DNA from 2 places in the Fructilactobacillus sp. YLN 2507 genome. Region 2 is predicted to be linked to the other one. Evidence: a T-box and tRNA genes for the amino acid it is inferred to sense, from the RefSeq annotation. Region 2 holds a T-box; the other holds one or more tRNA genes.
The links. The T-box of region 2 lies ahead of asnS (asparagine--tRNA ligase). A T-box ahead of a tRNA ligase gene usually reads a tRNA of that ligase, here a tRNA-Asn.
Positions count from the first base shown of each region.

Region 1 (7,751 bases), 120 kb from region 2:
ACGTCAAATCATCATGCCCCTTATGTCCTGGGCTACACACGTGCTACAATGGACGATACAACGAGTTGCGAAACCGCGAGGTCAAGCTAATCTCTTAAAGTCGTTCTCAGTTCGGATTGCAGTCTGCAACTCGACTGCATGAAGTTGGAATCGCTAGTAATCGTGGATCAGCATGCCACGGTGAATACGTTCCCGGGTCTTGTACACACCGCCCGTCACACCATGAGAGTTTGTAACACCCAAAGTCGGTTGGATAACCTTTTAGGAGTCCGCCGCCTAAGGTGGGACAGATGATTAGGGTGAAGTCGTAACAAGGTAGCCGTAGGAGAACCTGCGGCTGGATCACCTCCTTTCTAAGGAATAATTCGGAACCTTACATTAATCAAAATCTTGCTCAGTTTTGAGAGTATCTACTCTCTTATTTAAATATTCATAGTATTCGCTTTTTTGGGCCTATAGCTCAGCTGGTTTAGAGCGCACGCCTGATAAGCGTGAGGTCGGTGGTTCGAGTCCACTTAGGCCCATACCGGAAAGTCGGTTTTGAATATTATGGGGAATTAGCTCAGCTGGGAGAGCACCTGCTTTGCAAGCAGGGGGTCAGCGGTTCGATCCCGCTATTCTCCATTGACACGTTAGTGTCATTTTTGTTCTTTGAAAACTAGATAATATTATTTTCTGTAATAATTATATTTTTATATAATTGAACCGAGAAATAACCATTGTGTTATTTTTGAGTTTTTTAATTAGTTTTAATCGCTAAAACTCAAATAATTTATAATCCGTCGGATTATAGGTTAAGTTAATAAGGGCGCATGGTGAATGCCTTGGTACTAGGAGCCGATGAAGGACGCAACTAACTGCGATAAGCTTCGGGGAGCTGTACGTAAGCTTTGATCCGGAGATTTCCGAATGAGGAAACTCGACCAGTGTTATGACTGGTCACTGCATAGTGAATACATAGCTATGCAGAGGCAGACGTGGGGAACTGAAACATCTAAGTACCCACAGGAATATAAAGAAATTTCGATTCCCTAAGTAGCGGCGAGCGAACGGGGAATAGCCCAAACCGAACCCTTGTGGTTCGGGGTTGTAGGACTGAACATTTGAGTTACAAAAGTATTTGATAGTTGAAGTAGTTGGGAAACTACACCAAAGAGAGTGATAGTCTCGTAAATGAAATCAAATACCCTCAGTTCAGGATCCTGAGTACGGCGACACACGTGAAACGTCGTCGGAATCTGGGAGGACCATCTCCCAAGGCTAAATACTCCCTAGTGACCGATAGTGAACCAGTACCGTGAGGGAAAGGTGAAAAGCACCCCGGAAGGGGAGTGAAATAGTTCCTGAAACCATGTGCCTACAAGCAGTCAGAGCCCGTTAATGGGTGATGGCGTGCCTCTTGTAGAATGAACCGGCGAGTTACAGTTGCATGCAAGGTTAAGCCGAAAAAGCGGAGCCGTAGCGAAAGCGAGTCTTAATAGGGCGCCATAGTATGTTGCCGTAGACCCGAAACCAGGTGATCTACCCATGTCCAGGATGAAAGTGCGGTAATACGCACCGGAGGTCCGAACCCGTGTACGTTGAAAAGTGCTGGGATGAGGTGTGGGTAGCGGTGAAATTCCAAACGAACTTGGAGATAGCTGGTTCTCTCCGAAATAGCTTTAGGGCTAGCCTCGGAATTAGAATCATGGAGGTAGAGCCACTGTTTGAGCAAGGGGTCCATCTAGGATTACTGAGTTCAGATAAACTCCGAATACCATTGATTTATGTCCGGGAGTCAGACGATGAGTGATAAGATCCATCGTCGAAAGGGGAACAGCCCAGACCGCCAGTTAAGGTCCCTAAATATATGCTAAGTGGAAAAGGAAGTGGAGTTGCATAGACAACTAGAATGTTGGCTCAGAAGCAGCCACCATTTAAAGAGTGCGTAATAGCTCACTAGTCGAGTGATTCTGCGCCGAAAATTTACCGGGGCTAAGCATATTACCGAGACTGCGGACGCAACTACGTTGCGTGATAGGAGAGCGTTCTAAGGGCAATGAAGGTAGACCGTAAGGACTGCTGGAGCGCTTAGAAGTGAGAATGCCGGTATGAGTAGCGAAAGATCAGTGAGAATCTGATCCACCGAATGACTAAGGTTTCCTGGGGAAGGCTCGTCCACCCAGGGTTAGTCGGGACCTAAGCCGAGGCTGAGAAGCGTAGGCGATGGATAACAGGTTGAGATTCCTGTACTAGTTAATTATGTTTGAACGATGGAGGGACGCAGTAGGCTAAGATTAGCACACGAATGGAAAGGTGTGTTCAAATCGTAAGTCAGTTTAAGAGTTAAATGCTTTTAAGCGAGTTGACAAGCGATGATGAGGATCGAAATTTAAGTAGAGAAGGATCTGACGTCACACTGCCGAGAAAAGCTTCTAGTTAGTAATTAATTACCCGTACCGCAAACCGACACAGGTAGTCGAGGAGAGTATCCTCAGGTGAGCGAGAGAACTATCGTTAAGGAACTCGGCAAAATGACCCCGTAACTTCGGAAGAAGGGGTGCTGGCCTCACGGCCAGCCGCAGTGAAAAGACTCAAACGACTGTTTATCAAAAACACAGGTTTATGCAAAATCGTAAGATGAAGTATATGGGCTGACGCCTGCCCGGTGCTGGAAGGTTAAGTGGAAGTGTTAGCTTCGGCAAAGCACCGAAATGAAGCCCCAGTAAACGGCGGCCGTAACTATAACGGTCCTAAGGTAGCGAAATTCCTTGTCGGGTAAGTTCCGACCCGCACGAAAGGCGTAACGATTTGAGTACTGTCTCAACGATAGACTCGGTGAAATTAAGATACCTGTGAAGAAGCAGGTTACCCGCGACAGGACGGAAAGACCCCATGGAGCTTTACTGTAGCTTGATATTGGGTGTTTACATAACTTGTACAGGATAGGTAGGAGCCATAGAAGCCGGGACGCTAGTCTCGGTGGAGGCGTCAGTGGGATACTACCCTTGTTATGTGAACACTCTAACCCTGCGCACTGATCGTGCGCGGAGACAGTGTCTGGTTGGCAGTTTGACTGGGGCGGTCGCCTCCTAAATAGTAACGGAGGCGCTCAAAGGTTTGCTTAGAATGGTTGGAAATCATTCCAAAAGTGTAAAGGCAAAAGCAAGCTTGACTGCGAGACATACAGGTCGAGCAGGGACGAAAGTCGGACTTAGTGATCCGGTGGTACCAAATGGAAGGGCCATCGCTCAACGGATAAAAGCTACCCTGGGGATAACAGGCTTATCTCCCCCAAGAGTTCACATCGACGGGGAGGTTTGGCACCTCGATGTCGGCTCATCGCATCCTGGGGCTGTAGTTGGTCCCAAGGGTTGGGCTGTTCGCCCATTAAAGCGGTACGCGAGCTGGGTTCAGAACGTCGTGAGACAGTTCGGTCCCTATCCGTCGCGGGCGCAGGAAATTTGAGAGGAGCTGTCCCTAGTACGAGAGGACTGGGATGGACATACCGCTGGTGTATCAGTTGCGCCGCCAGGCGCATTGCTGAGTAGCTATGTATGGATGAGATAAACGCTGAAAGCATCTAAGTGTGAAACTCGCCTCAAGATGAGATTTCCCATTCCTATATGGAAGTAAGACTCCTGAAAGATGATCAGGTAGATAGGTTAGAAGTGGAAGCGTAGTGATACGTGAAGCGGACTAATACTAATCAGTCGAGGACTTAACCAAGTAGAATGAAGATTCAATGGAAGTTAATCGGAAGAAAATAATATTGTCTAGTTTTGAGAGAACGAAGTTCTCACAAAAAAGTAGTGTGGTGGCGATAGCCTGAAGGATACACCTGTTCCCATGCCGAACACAGAAGTTAAGCTTCAGCACGCCAAAAGTAGTTGGGGGATCGCCCCCTGCGAGGATAGGACGTTGCCGCGCGTCTATTATTCCGACATAGCTCAGTTGGTAGAGCACCTGACTGTTAATCAGGTTGTCGACGGTTCGAGCCCGCCTGTCGGAGTTAAATCAAAAGCGTTAACTGCTTGGTTAGCGCTTTTGATTTATATGCTAATATTTTTGCTGATTTAGCTTAGTTGGTAGAGCATCGGCATCGTAAACCGAAGGTCGGAGGTTCGACTCCTCTAATCAGCATATTAAGGATATCTATTTACTATTATCGATAATGCTTGTATAAAAACATTGTTGATATAATTCATATTGCATAACATAGAATAGTATGTAATTTATGGTATACAAGTTGCATACATTCAAAAAAAGAAATAAATCATTTGATGTATTTCTTTTTTTTTATTTTCTTATGTCACAAAATGTTACATTAATAGTTGACCATTTATTTAAATACTTCTATGATTACTATCAATGAGGAGCTATTGATATGAGTGAAAAAGATTTAAGACGCTCAATGGCAGTTTTGCCGATGGGTACAGTAATGAAATTAACATCGCTAACAGCGCGCCAGATTAGATATTATGATGATTGTGGTTTAGTAAAATCTAAGCGTACTGAAAGTAATCGTCGCCTTTATTCATTGAATAATATTGATCGAATTCTAGAAGTGAAAGATTACTTGGATGAAGGAATGAATATTGAACAGGTAAAGCGTGTTTACGAAAAACAACGTCGTCGTTTAGCTAATAAGCAAAATAATCAACGGCAAAGTGTTAGTGATGAAAGAGTTCGTGAGTACCTTCATGATGATATCATGAAAGCCGGTGGCTTCTATGTTGATAAAAATCCTCAATTCAAACACGGTCATTTATAAAAGGGAGATAGGGTAATGGAAAAGACAGTCAAATATACACCTGAAGATATTAAAAGAATGGTTAAAGATGAAGATGTTCGTTTTCTTCGTTTAATGTTTACTGATTTACTTGGAACAGTTAAAAATGTTGAAGTTCCAATTAGTCAATTAGATCAATTATTGGCAGGAAAGTTAATGTTTGATGGATCTTCAATTGATGGTTTTGTGAGAATTGAAGAAAGTGATATGTATTTACATCCAGATCTTGATACCTGGATGGTATTTCCTTGGGGTGACGAGCACGGTAAAGTAGCAAGAATTACTTGTTCAGTATATACTGCTGATGGCGAATTATTTGCTGGAGATCCTCGTAATAATTTAATGCGTGTTCTTGAAGAAATGCAAGAATTAGGGTTTAGCGATTTTAACATTGGACCTGAACCAGAGTTTTTCCTATTTGAATTAGACGAAAATGGTCGTCCAACCGAAAAACTAAATGATAAAGGAAGCTATTTTGATTTAGCACCAATGGACTTAGCTGCTAACGTTCGTCGTGATATGGTGCTTGAGCTTGAAAAAATGAACTTTAAAGTTGAAGCATCTCATCACGAAGTTGCCCCAGGACAACATGAAATTGATTTTGAATATGATAATGCAGTAGCTGCTGCTGATCATATTCAGACTTTCAAAATGGTTGTTAAAACCGTGGCTCGACGTTATGGCTTATATGCAACCTTTATGCCTAAACCTTTGAATGGGGTTAATGGTTCTGGAATGCATATGAACATGTCACTCTTTGATAAAGATGGAAAAAATGCTTTCTATGATGAAAATGGGGAAGGCCAATTATCACAAACTGCTTATTATTTCTTAGGTGGATTATTGAAACATGCAAAAGCTCTAACTGCTGTATGTAATCCAACAGTTAACTCATACAAACGATTAGTTCCTGGATTTGAAGCTCCAGTATATATTGCTTGGTCGGGTGCTAACCGTTCTCCAATGATTAGAGTTCCCATCGCTCGTGGTAAGGGAACTCGACTTGAATTAAGAAGTGTTGATCCTTCAGCTAATCCATATTTAGCTATTGCTGCCATTTTAAAAGCCGGATTAGATGGAATCAAAAATAAGATTGAACCAGAAGAACCAGTTGATCGTAATATTTATTCAATGGATGGAAAAGAACTTAAACTTGATCACATTGAAAAATTACCAACTTCATTACACAATGCATTAGTTGAATATGCTAAAGATCCTTTAATGGAAGATGCTATGGGTCCTCATATTTATCAGAATTTCTTAGATGCTAAAAACATGGAATGGAGTGCTTACAGTCAAAACGTTTCTCAATGGGAACGGGATCGTTATTTAGATATGCTCTAAAATAATTACTAACTAACTAATAAAACGACTTAACTAATTTGATTAAGTCGTTTTTTAGTTAGTTTATATACAAATGTTCAGTTTGTATAAACAAAGGATGTAGAGTATAATTGTTTTTATATTCTTAATTAGGAGAGATAATTTTGGAAAATAAAAAAGATATGGATCATGCGTTTTTTGGACAACCGAAGGGTTTAGCGGCTTTAGTCGGAACCGAATTCTGGGAAAGATTTAGTTACTATGGGATGCGAGCTATCCTATTGTTTTACATTGTTGCTAAAGTTTCAGAGGGTGGTTTGGGACTATCTCAAACCACTGGTTTGTCAATTATGGCAATTTATGGATCATTAGTTTATCTTGCATCCGTAATTGGTGGGTACATTAGTGATCGAATTTTAGGAAGTCGTCGGACGGTTCTGTATGGTGGAATTTTAATCATGTTAGGGCACATTTCGTTATCACTTCCGGCTGGATTAACGGGGCTATTTGCTTCGATTGCCTTTATTACTTTAGGAACTGGGCTTTTAAAACCTAATATTTCTGATATGGTTGGTAAGCTATATAAACCAGAAGATTTACGACGTGAAAGTGCTTTTACAATTTTTGTTTTTGGGATTAACTTTGGTGCCTTCATTTCACCACTAGTATGTGGATGGGTTTCTACTTCATACAATTATCATGTTGGATTCTCACTTGCAGCATTTGGAATGTTCTTTGGATTATTGTTCTACTACTTTGGTGGTAATAAAACCCTTGGTGATGATGGTGAAAAACCTTCTGATCCATTACTTTCTGGGGAAACAAAATCAGCAGTTTTTAAGATTATTGCCGGTTTAATTGCTTTCGCTGCCGTTATAACTGTTATGAAATTGATGGGAATTCTTACTATTGACAACTTTGTTACGCTTTTAAGTATTATAGCAATTGTAACGCCAATTATTTATTTCGTAATTATGTTAAAAAGCAAGAAAGTTACAGCAGATGAACATAAGAAAGTACTTGCCTACATACCACTATTTATCGGTGCCATGATTTTTTGGGGAATTGAAGAATCTGGTTCAAGTATTTTAGCAAGTTTTGCTGCTAGTCAAACAAATAACAACTTAGGTTGGTTAAAAATTGATCCAAGTTGGTATCAATCATTGAACCCGTTGTTTATCATGCTTTATACTCCATTATTTGTAATTTTGTGGAATAAGTTGGGTAAGCGTCAACCAAGAACTCCACAGAAATTTGCCTATGGTTTGTTCTTCTCAGGTTTATCATTTTTACTTATGGTAATTCCACTCATGCTTTTTGGAACATCTGCTAAAATTAATCCACTTTGGTTAGTTGGTAGTTGGGCCATTATTGAAATTGGTGAAATGTTAATTTCTCCAATTGGTTTGTCAGTTACGACACAACTTGCACCAAAAGCTTTTGGTGCCCAAATGTTAAGTATGTGGTTCTTATCAAATGCTGCTGGACAAGCAGTTAATTCTCAAATTGCTCGTTTTTATACACCAGGACACGAAATTGCTTACTTTGGAATTATTGGGTTAGTTGCTATTGGAGCTAGTGTAGTCTTACTATTCTTTGTAAAACCAATTTTAAGCTTGATGGAAAATGTAGAATAATCTAAATAAATTTTTGTTTA
Region 1 is NZ_CM184303.1:990,885-998,635, reverse strand. Features, by position in the region: rRNA gene AC0GLY_RS05225 (16S ribosomal RNA) at 1-353, shown strand, start outside; tRNA gene AC0GLY_RS05220 (tRNA-Ile) at 450-524, shown strand; tRNA gene AC0GLY_RS05215 (tRNA-Ala) at 552-624, shown strand; rRNA gene AC0GLY_RS05210 (23S ribosomal RNA) at 793-3,708, shown strand; rRNA gene rrf (5S ribosomal RNA) at 3,793-3,909, shown strand; tRNA gene AC0GLY_RS05200 (tRNA-Asn) at 3,919-3,991, shown strand; tRNA gene AC0GLY_RS05195 (tRNA-Thr) at 4,050-4,122, shown strand; gene AC0GLY_RS05190 (MerR family transcriptional regulator) at 4,367-4,753, shown strand; gene glnA (type I glutamate--ammonia ligase) at 4,769-6,115, shown strand; gene AC0GLY_RS05180 (peptide MFS transporter) at 6,259-7,731, shown strand.
Region 1: it encodes a tRNA-Asn, which carries the amino acid that the T-box ahead of asnS (asparagine--tRNA ligase) is inferred to sense. The anticodon was not compared.

Region 2 (7,751 bases):
CAATTTAGGCACTTTGATTGTTTTTTTGCGTATTCCGAATCATCATAGCAATGACTAATCCAATTAAAGCAACTGAAAAAAAGGTTACATAAACAGCATGAAATCCAAATTGATTAGCTTGACTAAGAGACTTACCTGATTGTCTGTCCATCTTAGTAAAGTTTACCAAGATTAAAGTTGCCACAGTAACTCCCGTTGATCCAAGAACTTGTCGAATAGTTGTAATTACGGCGGTTCCATGAGAAATTAAATCATTTGGAAGCGAATTGGCACCTAAAGTAACCGCTGGCATCATAACAAAAGCGTTTCCACCTTCGATTAACATGGCAATTAAAATCATTCCCCAAATACTAGTTAGTTGAAAAATAGTTAACATCCCCCAACCTGTAACAATCATACACATGCCAAAAATCATGGTTGACTTAAACCCAAACTTATCAGCCAAAGTACCTGTTAAGGGGTTTAAGAAACTAAGTAAAGCAGCTCCAGGAACCAATGCCATTCCAGAAATGAATGGTGAAACATGAAGCACTTGTTGATAATAAAGTGGGAAAATAATTGTTACCACAATTAATGAGATGTAAGAAAAGCCAGTTAAAAGGACTGATAAATCATAATTAAAACTCTTCATTACCCATAAATCTAACAATGGATTCTTAATCGTAAGTTGGCGGTGGACAAACAAACTAAGCATAATTAATGACACAATTAATATCATTCCTAATTCTGTGAAATTGACATTACCACGTCCAATTTCAGAAATGAAGTACAATAAGCCAACTAATCCTAGAGTATAAAAAATGGACAACCAATCCAACTTAGTTTCTTTTCTAGCCATGACATCTTTCATAACGAAAAATGAAAGAACCAAAATCAAAGTAATGATTAACATAAAGAAAACAAATAGCCCTCTCCAAGACGTATAGTTCAACACAATTCCAGAAATAATAGGCCCACAAGCAAGGGCTGATCCCATTACTAAACCAGCAACTCCCATAATGGTTCCTCGCTTCTTTTCCGGAGTGATTTCTAGCAAAACTGTTTGATAAGAAGGAAAAAGAATTCCAACAGCTGCAGCTTCCATTACTCGACCTAACATTACAATTGGAAAACTATTTCCAAAGTAAATAATCAAAGTCCCAAGATCAAATAATATCAATACTAAGGCAAACAAGCGTTTAAAACTCATATTATTTAATAGCCAGGGACTGATTGGCATCGTAATACACATAACAATCATAAAACCAGTTGTCAACCATTGAATCGTATCTGCTGAAACACCAAAGTAATTCATTAAAGTAGGATAAGCAGTTGATAATGATGATTGACTAATGGACATCGTAAATGTCCCAATTAACATCGTTGCAATGAATAAAAAACGAGTTAAGGGACTCATCGTGAATTTTGTTTTCATAAGTTGCATCCCTTTCAAAATCATATCATATTATAATTATTACAGACTACATTATACTATATTTTTAGCTATAAAAAAAGAACGCAATTAGCGTTCCTTAATAATTTTAGAAATTAATACTTCCTTGAACTCGTGGATAAGGAATCACATCACGGATGTTATCCATCCCAGTAACATACATTAAAAGCCTTTCAAACCCAATTCCAAAACCAGAGTGTTTTGTTCCACCATATTTACGGAGATCTAAATACCATTCATATTCTTCACGTGGTAATCCAAATTCTTTCATCTTAGCTTCTAAGACATCTTCTCGTTCTTCCCGTTGGCTTCCTCCAATTAATTCACCAATTCGGGGAACTAACAAGTCAACAGCTGCAACGGTTTTACCATCTTCATTATCACGCATATAAAATGCTTTAAAATCACGTGGATAATCCGTTACAAAAACTGGCTTTTCAAAGACTTTTTCAGCTAAGTATTGTTCATGTTCGGAGTTAAAATCAATTCCCCATTTGACTGGGAACTTAAATTCAACATCAGCTTTTTCTAATAAATCAATTGCTTCAGTATAAGTAATGCGCGCAAAATCTTCATCAACAGTTTTGTGTAATAAAGCTAATAAATCATGATCAACATTATCATTTAAGAATTGTAAATCAGCAGCAGCATTGTCTAATAAATATTGAACTACATACTTTAAAAGTCCTTCTGAACGATCTAAAACATCAGGAAGTTCAGCAAAAGCCATTTCTGGTTCAATCATCCAAAACTCAGCAGCATGTCGTTTCGTATGAGAATCTTCGGCTCTAAAAGTAGGCCCAAAAGTATAAACATCTCGAAAAGCTAAAGCAAATGGTTCAACTTGAAGTTGTCCACTAACAGTTAAATTAGTTTCTTCACCAAAGAAATCTTTACTATAATCATTTTTCCCAGCATCTGTTTTAGGAGTGTCTTTGTCATCTAACGTAGTCACACGGAACATTTCTCCGGCACCTTCTGTATCACTGCTAGTAATAATTGGAGTATTAACATAAACAAAACCATTTTTTTGTAAATATTCATGAATTGCAAAAGCTGCTAAAGAGCGAATTTTGAAAACTGAATAAAAAGTGTTAGTACGGGGGCGTAAATGTGCAATTGTTCGTAGGTATTCTAATGAATGTGCCTTCTTTTGAAGTGGAAAATCTGGGTCTGAAACTCCTTCAATTACAACTGCTTCAGCATGTAACTCAAATGGTTGTTGGGCATCCGGTGTTTCCACTAATTTACCAGTAATTTTTAAAGTTGAACTAATTGGTAACTTAGTCACATCCTCGTAATTATCTAAATCATTTCGTTTAGCAATTATTTGAATATTCTTAATATAAGAACCATCGTTCAATTCGATAAATGCAATTTTCTTTGATGAACGTGTAGTCCGAATCCAACCAGAAATTGTAATTGATTCATCACCAAAATCACGTGACTTGGTATACAAATCTTTTACTAAAACATCTTTCATGTTAATCTCTCCTTTAATTTTTGACAAAACAAAAAGACTCCGTCTATAAGGGACGAAATCTTCGCGGTACCACCCAAATTGTTTAATTTAATAAACCAACTTTAAACAACAATAACGAGTTGCAACCGTTGGTTTTTCAACCAAAATAACATTGAATGTTCTTCACTTACATGTCTAGTTAAGCTCTCACTATCCCTAACTCGCTAAATAGAATAATCTAAGTTACTCTTCCACTGTTTGCCATACTTTGCTTACTTAAAATATACAATATCAAACCTAATTTTGCAATTATTTATCGGAACTAAACAGCACTTCATTAATTTGATGGCGCAAATCACCAAAGTCTTGAAAAGCTTCCCGAACTGCATCAACTGGTTCCGTTCCATCAGTTACTTTTACAGTAGCATCTTGCATCAATGACCGCTTAAATTCAATTTTTAACATTTCCAACCGAGGAGTTAAAGGATAGTCAGCAAAAATCTTATCTAATTTTCCTTGAATTGCAATTTCTACATTATTTTCAGCCATGATAAAGCCCTCCTTTAATTTATTTTCTAAGCATTACACAAGTTCCTTCTGGAACCGCAAAGTCCTTTTGAAGCATTGTGAGTTTTCCCGTGTCAAGATTTCTTTGATACAAAGTAGCATTATTAGTATTTTGATTAACTGCAACTATAAAGCTTTGATCACTATTAAACGTAAAATCACGGGGAAATTCACCTTCAATGGAAATTAATTGAATTAAGTCTACGTTTCCATCTTCTAAAATTTCAAAAACCGCTAAACTATCATTGCCCCGATTGGAAACATAGACAAATCGATTATCATTAGAAATCCGAATTGCAGCGGCTCCATTATGTGAGGTCCATGCAGCAGGAATCGTGGAAACGATTTGTTGCACAGCCAACGTTCCGGTTTCTTCATTATAATCAAGTACAGCTAATTGACTGGAAAGTTCACCAACTAAATAAGCTTTACCTGTTTTTTCAACAAATTGAATATGCCGAGGTCCAAACCCGGGTGCCATCGTGGTTTCACTAACTAAGTAAAGTTTTCCTTGTTCTGATAAATCATAAAGATAAACTTTATCTAGTCCAAGATCACAAACAGCAATACGATTGTCGTAGGTCAAATCTGCATAATGAGGATGAGGGCCACTTGCTTGTTCAGGACGAGGACCAACTTCCCCAATATCATGAATTCGATCTGTTTCAGTTAAGGTTCCATCAGTATTAATTTTAAACACGGTAACATTGCCCGTATGGTAATTTGCTGTGTAAACGTTTTGATGAAGTTCGTCAATAGTCACATAAGCTGGACTACTGCCCGCTTCCGTAACATCTTGAATTTCTTGAAAGGGAATTTTAGCACTGTCAAAAACTAATAATCCCCCCATTGTTTGGTCATTTTTAAGTTCTTTATCAATTGCATAAACTTTATGGGCATCTGATTCAGCTACGTAAGTGGGTGATCCAGCTTTTGCAACTAGTTCGGCATTTTGCAATTCTTTTTTATCAGTATCTAATTCAATTTGATAGATTCCCTGACTTTGATGTTTTGTATACGTACCAACTAAAAATTTTTCAATCATCGTTGCTACTCCTCCAACTCTTTTTCTACATTATCCCATACTCTATCAACTCGGTAAAGAAACCGATTTCATAAATTACCCAATATGATTTTCTCGTAAAATAGCGGCAACTTCTTGATCCATGGCGGGCGTTTTTTTCCATTCATTAAATTCCGTCATGGATTCCGTTGGCATTTCAAAGTTTTCATTAATGTAGTTTTCATAATTAATCACATGAACGGAATGTGGAATGTTAATCTGTAAAATTCGAACTTGTTTAATGTATCCACGTTCAGCAGCTAATTCTGCTCTCCCATTTTGAACCATGTTACTGATTTCTAAATACTTACTATTATCTAGTCGTGTAATTTCCTCAATTAAAGTTAAAGTTTCATTACTTTTTTTGGCCATTTAAATCCCCGCTAAGTTTACAAATGTGTTTTTGTGACTGATTTAACACCTTTTCGATTGGCATTTAGTTTGTTTTGTTGCTCTTTAAATTTATTCCAAGTTTCTTCCTTACGATCATGTTTTTTTTGTTTGTTTCGTTTTGTAAATTTCATTTTATTCACCTCAATTTTGATACAAAAAAAGAATTGTTTCCACAATTCCCCTTGCAAAACATAGTTTTATTCTACTGTAACACTCTTGGCAAGATTTCGTGGTAAATCAACATTTAATCCCTTGTTTAAACTAGTGTAATAAGCTAGTAATTGAGCCGGGATGACACTAAGCAATGGAGTCAATAGTTCATCAACGTCTGGAATTACAAATGTATCATTGTCTTGAGCAAGGCTCTTTCTAACAATTGTTAACGTCTTAGCCCCACGCGCAGCAGTTTCCATTAAGTTACTTCGAGTTAATCCAGCTGTAAAACCTTGAGTAATAATTCCAATAACGGGTGTTCCCTCTTCAATTAGAGCAATCGTTCCGTGTTTTAATTCACCAGAAGCAAATCCTTCAGCATGAACATATGAAATTTCTTTCAATTTGAGTGCTGCTTCTAATGAAACTGTATAATCAATTCCGCGCCCAATATAGAATGCTTGATTAGCATTGACAAAGTAGTCCTGCGAAATTTCGTCAATTTTATCTTTTTCATCTACAATAGTCTGCATGCCTTGCGCAACTAGACTTAATTGAGCTTTCAAATCAAAATCCTGTGCTCTTTGGTTACCAAGATATTCACCAACTGCTTTAGCTAAAATAGCTTCTAATGCAATTTGAGCAGTATAAGCTTTAGTTGAGGCCACTGAAATTTCTGGACCAGCATTCAGTAATAAAGTAAAATCTGATTCTCGTGAAAGAGTTGAATTAGCTACGTTTGTGATTGTTAAACTAGGATAATTAGCCTTGTTAACATTTACTAAAACTTGTCGACTATCAGCAGTTTCCCCACTTTGGGATAAGAAAATAAAAAATGGTTTCTTAGAAAAGATTGGTTTTTCGTAAGCAAATTCAGAAGCAACGTGAACTTCAGTAGGAATACCAGTTAAGGCTTCTAATTGCATTTTACCAACTAAACCAGCATGATAACTGGTTCCAGCCCCTACAATGTAAATTCGATCTGAATTTTGAATTGTGTCCAATAACTTTTCATCAATTACTGGAGTCCCATTTTCGTCCAAATATTCTTTAGAAAGTTTCCGCATTACATTAGGTTGTTCGTCAATTTCCTTAAGCATGTAATATGGGTAAACACCCTTTTCAGAATCACTTGGGTCAACATCAACCTCAAATTTTTCTCGTTCAACTACGTTATTATCAGCATCAGTAACCACTACGCTGTCAGGTTTTACAATTACTACGTCACCATCTTGAATTTCCATGAAAGTGTGAGTAACATCTAACATTGCAATTGAATCGGAGCAAACCACATTACAATCATCACCCAAACCAATTAACAAAGGACTTTTATTTTTAGCCACATATAGCGTATTTGGTTCCGTTTTGTCCATTAAAATAAAAGCATAAGACGAATTTTTCAATAATGAAATGGTCTTATTGAAAGCATCACGCGTAGTCATACCTTCCTTAGAAAATTTATCAATTAATTGAACAATTACTTCTGTATCAGTTTGACTGTGAAATTTAACTCCTTGAAGGTATTCATCCTTAAGTTGTTGAAAGTTTTCAATCACACCGTTATGAACTAAAAAGAAGCGTTCATCATCAGAAAATTGGGGATGCGCATTTTCAATACTTACCCCGCCATGAGTTGCCCAGCGAGTATGTCCAATTCCTGAAGTTCCTTTAACTTCTGGTCCAATTTTTTTACGTAAATCAACAATACTTCCAGTTGTTTTAACTAAAAAATCTGATCCATGATCACTATCAACAAAGATTCCAGCAGAATCATAACCACGATATTGTAACTTTTCTAATCCATGCACTAAAATCTCAGTTGCATTATCATTTCCTGCAACTCCAACTACTCCACACATATTAAATTCCTCTTTTTTAAATTGGTATAGATGTATACCGTTTATTTTTTATTTATCTAACAAGTAATATCATAGTGTTTTAGCGAACTTGTGTCAATCATTTTATCACAATTGGTCTATGCCTAATTAATAAAAAAACAGCTTTTCAGCTGTTTTTCAAATCTTTATTGATTATTTTCTGCAACGACCTTAGCAATTCGTTGGGCATATTCATTACTTTCTTTTTCAGTAGGTGCTTCAACCATAACCCGTAACAATGGTTCCGTACCGCTCGGTCTAACTAAAATGCGTCCATCACCATTCATTTCACTTTCAACCTTTTTAATAATTTCTTGAACTGGTTGAGGATCCATCGCATGCTTTTTATCTTTAACTGTCACATTAACTAAACTTTGCGGATACTTAGTAACTTCATCAGCTAGTTCTGAAAGCTTTTTCCCAGTTTCTTTCATAATTGACATTAGTTGAATACTAGTTAACATCCCATCACCAGTAGTTCCAAAATCAAGAAAAACAATGTGGCCAGATTGTTCACCACCTAAGTTGTAACCATTTTTGTTCATTTCTTCAACCACATAACGATCACCGACTTTAGTTTTGACACTCTTCATTCCATGAGCTTCCATGGCTTTGTACATTCCTAAATTACTCATTACGGTAGTAACAATCGTATCATGTTTTAAACGACCATGTTCGCCCATGTATTTACCACAAATATACATAATTTTGTCACCATCAACTATTCTTCCTTTCTCATCAACGGCAATACATCGATCACCATCTCCATCAAAAGCAATTCCTAATTGAGATTCATTTTCCAAA
Region 2 is NZ_CM184303.1:874,920-882,670, forward strand. Features, by position in the region: gene AC0GLY_RS04580 (MFS transporter) at 5-1,423, opposite strand; gene asnS (asparagine--tRNA ligase) at 1,521-2,915, opposite strand; T-box leader at 2,961-3,156, opposite strand; gene AC0GLY_RS04590 (hypothetical protein) at 3,204-3,443, opposite strand; gene AC0GLY_RS04595 (lactonase family protein) at 3,463-4,506, opposite strand; gene AC0GLY_RS04600 (hypothetical protein) at 4,582-4,896, opposite strand; gene AC0GLY_RS04605 (hypothetical protein) at 4,914-5,048, opposite strand; gene glmS (glutamine--fructose-6-phosphate transaminase (isomerizing)) at 5,115-6,929, opposite strand; gene glmM (phosphoglucosamine mutase) at 7,094-7,751, opposite strand, start outside.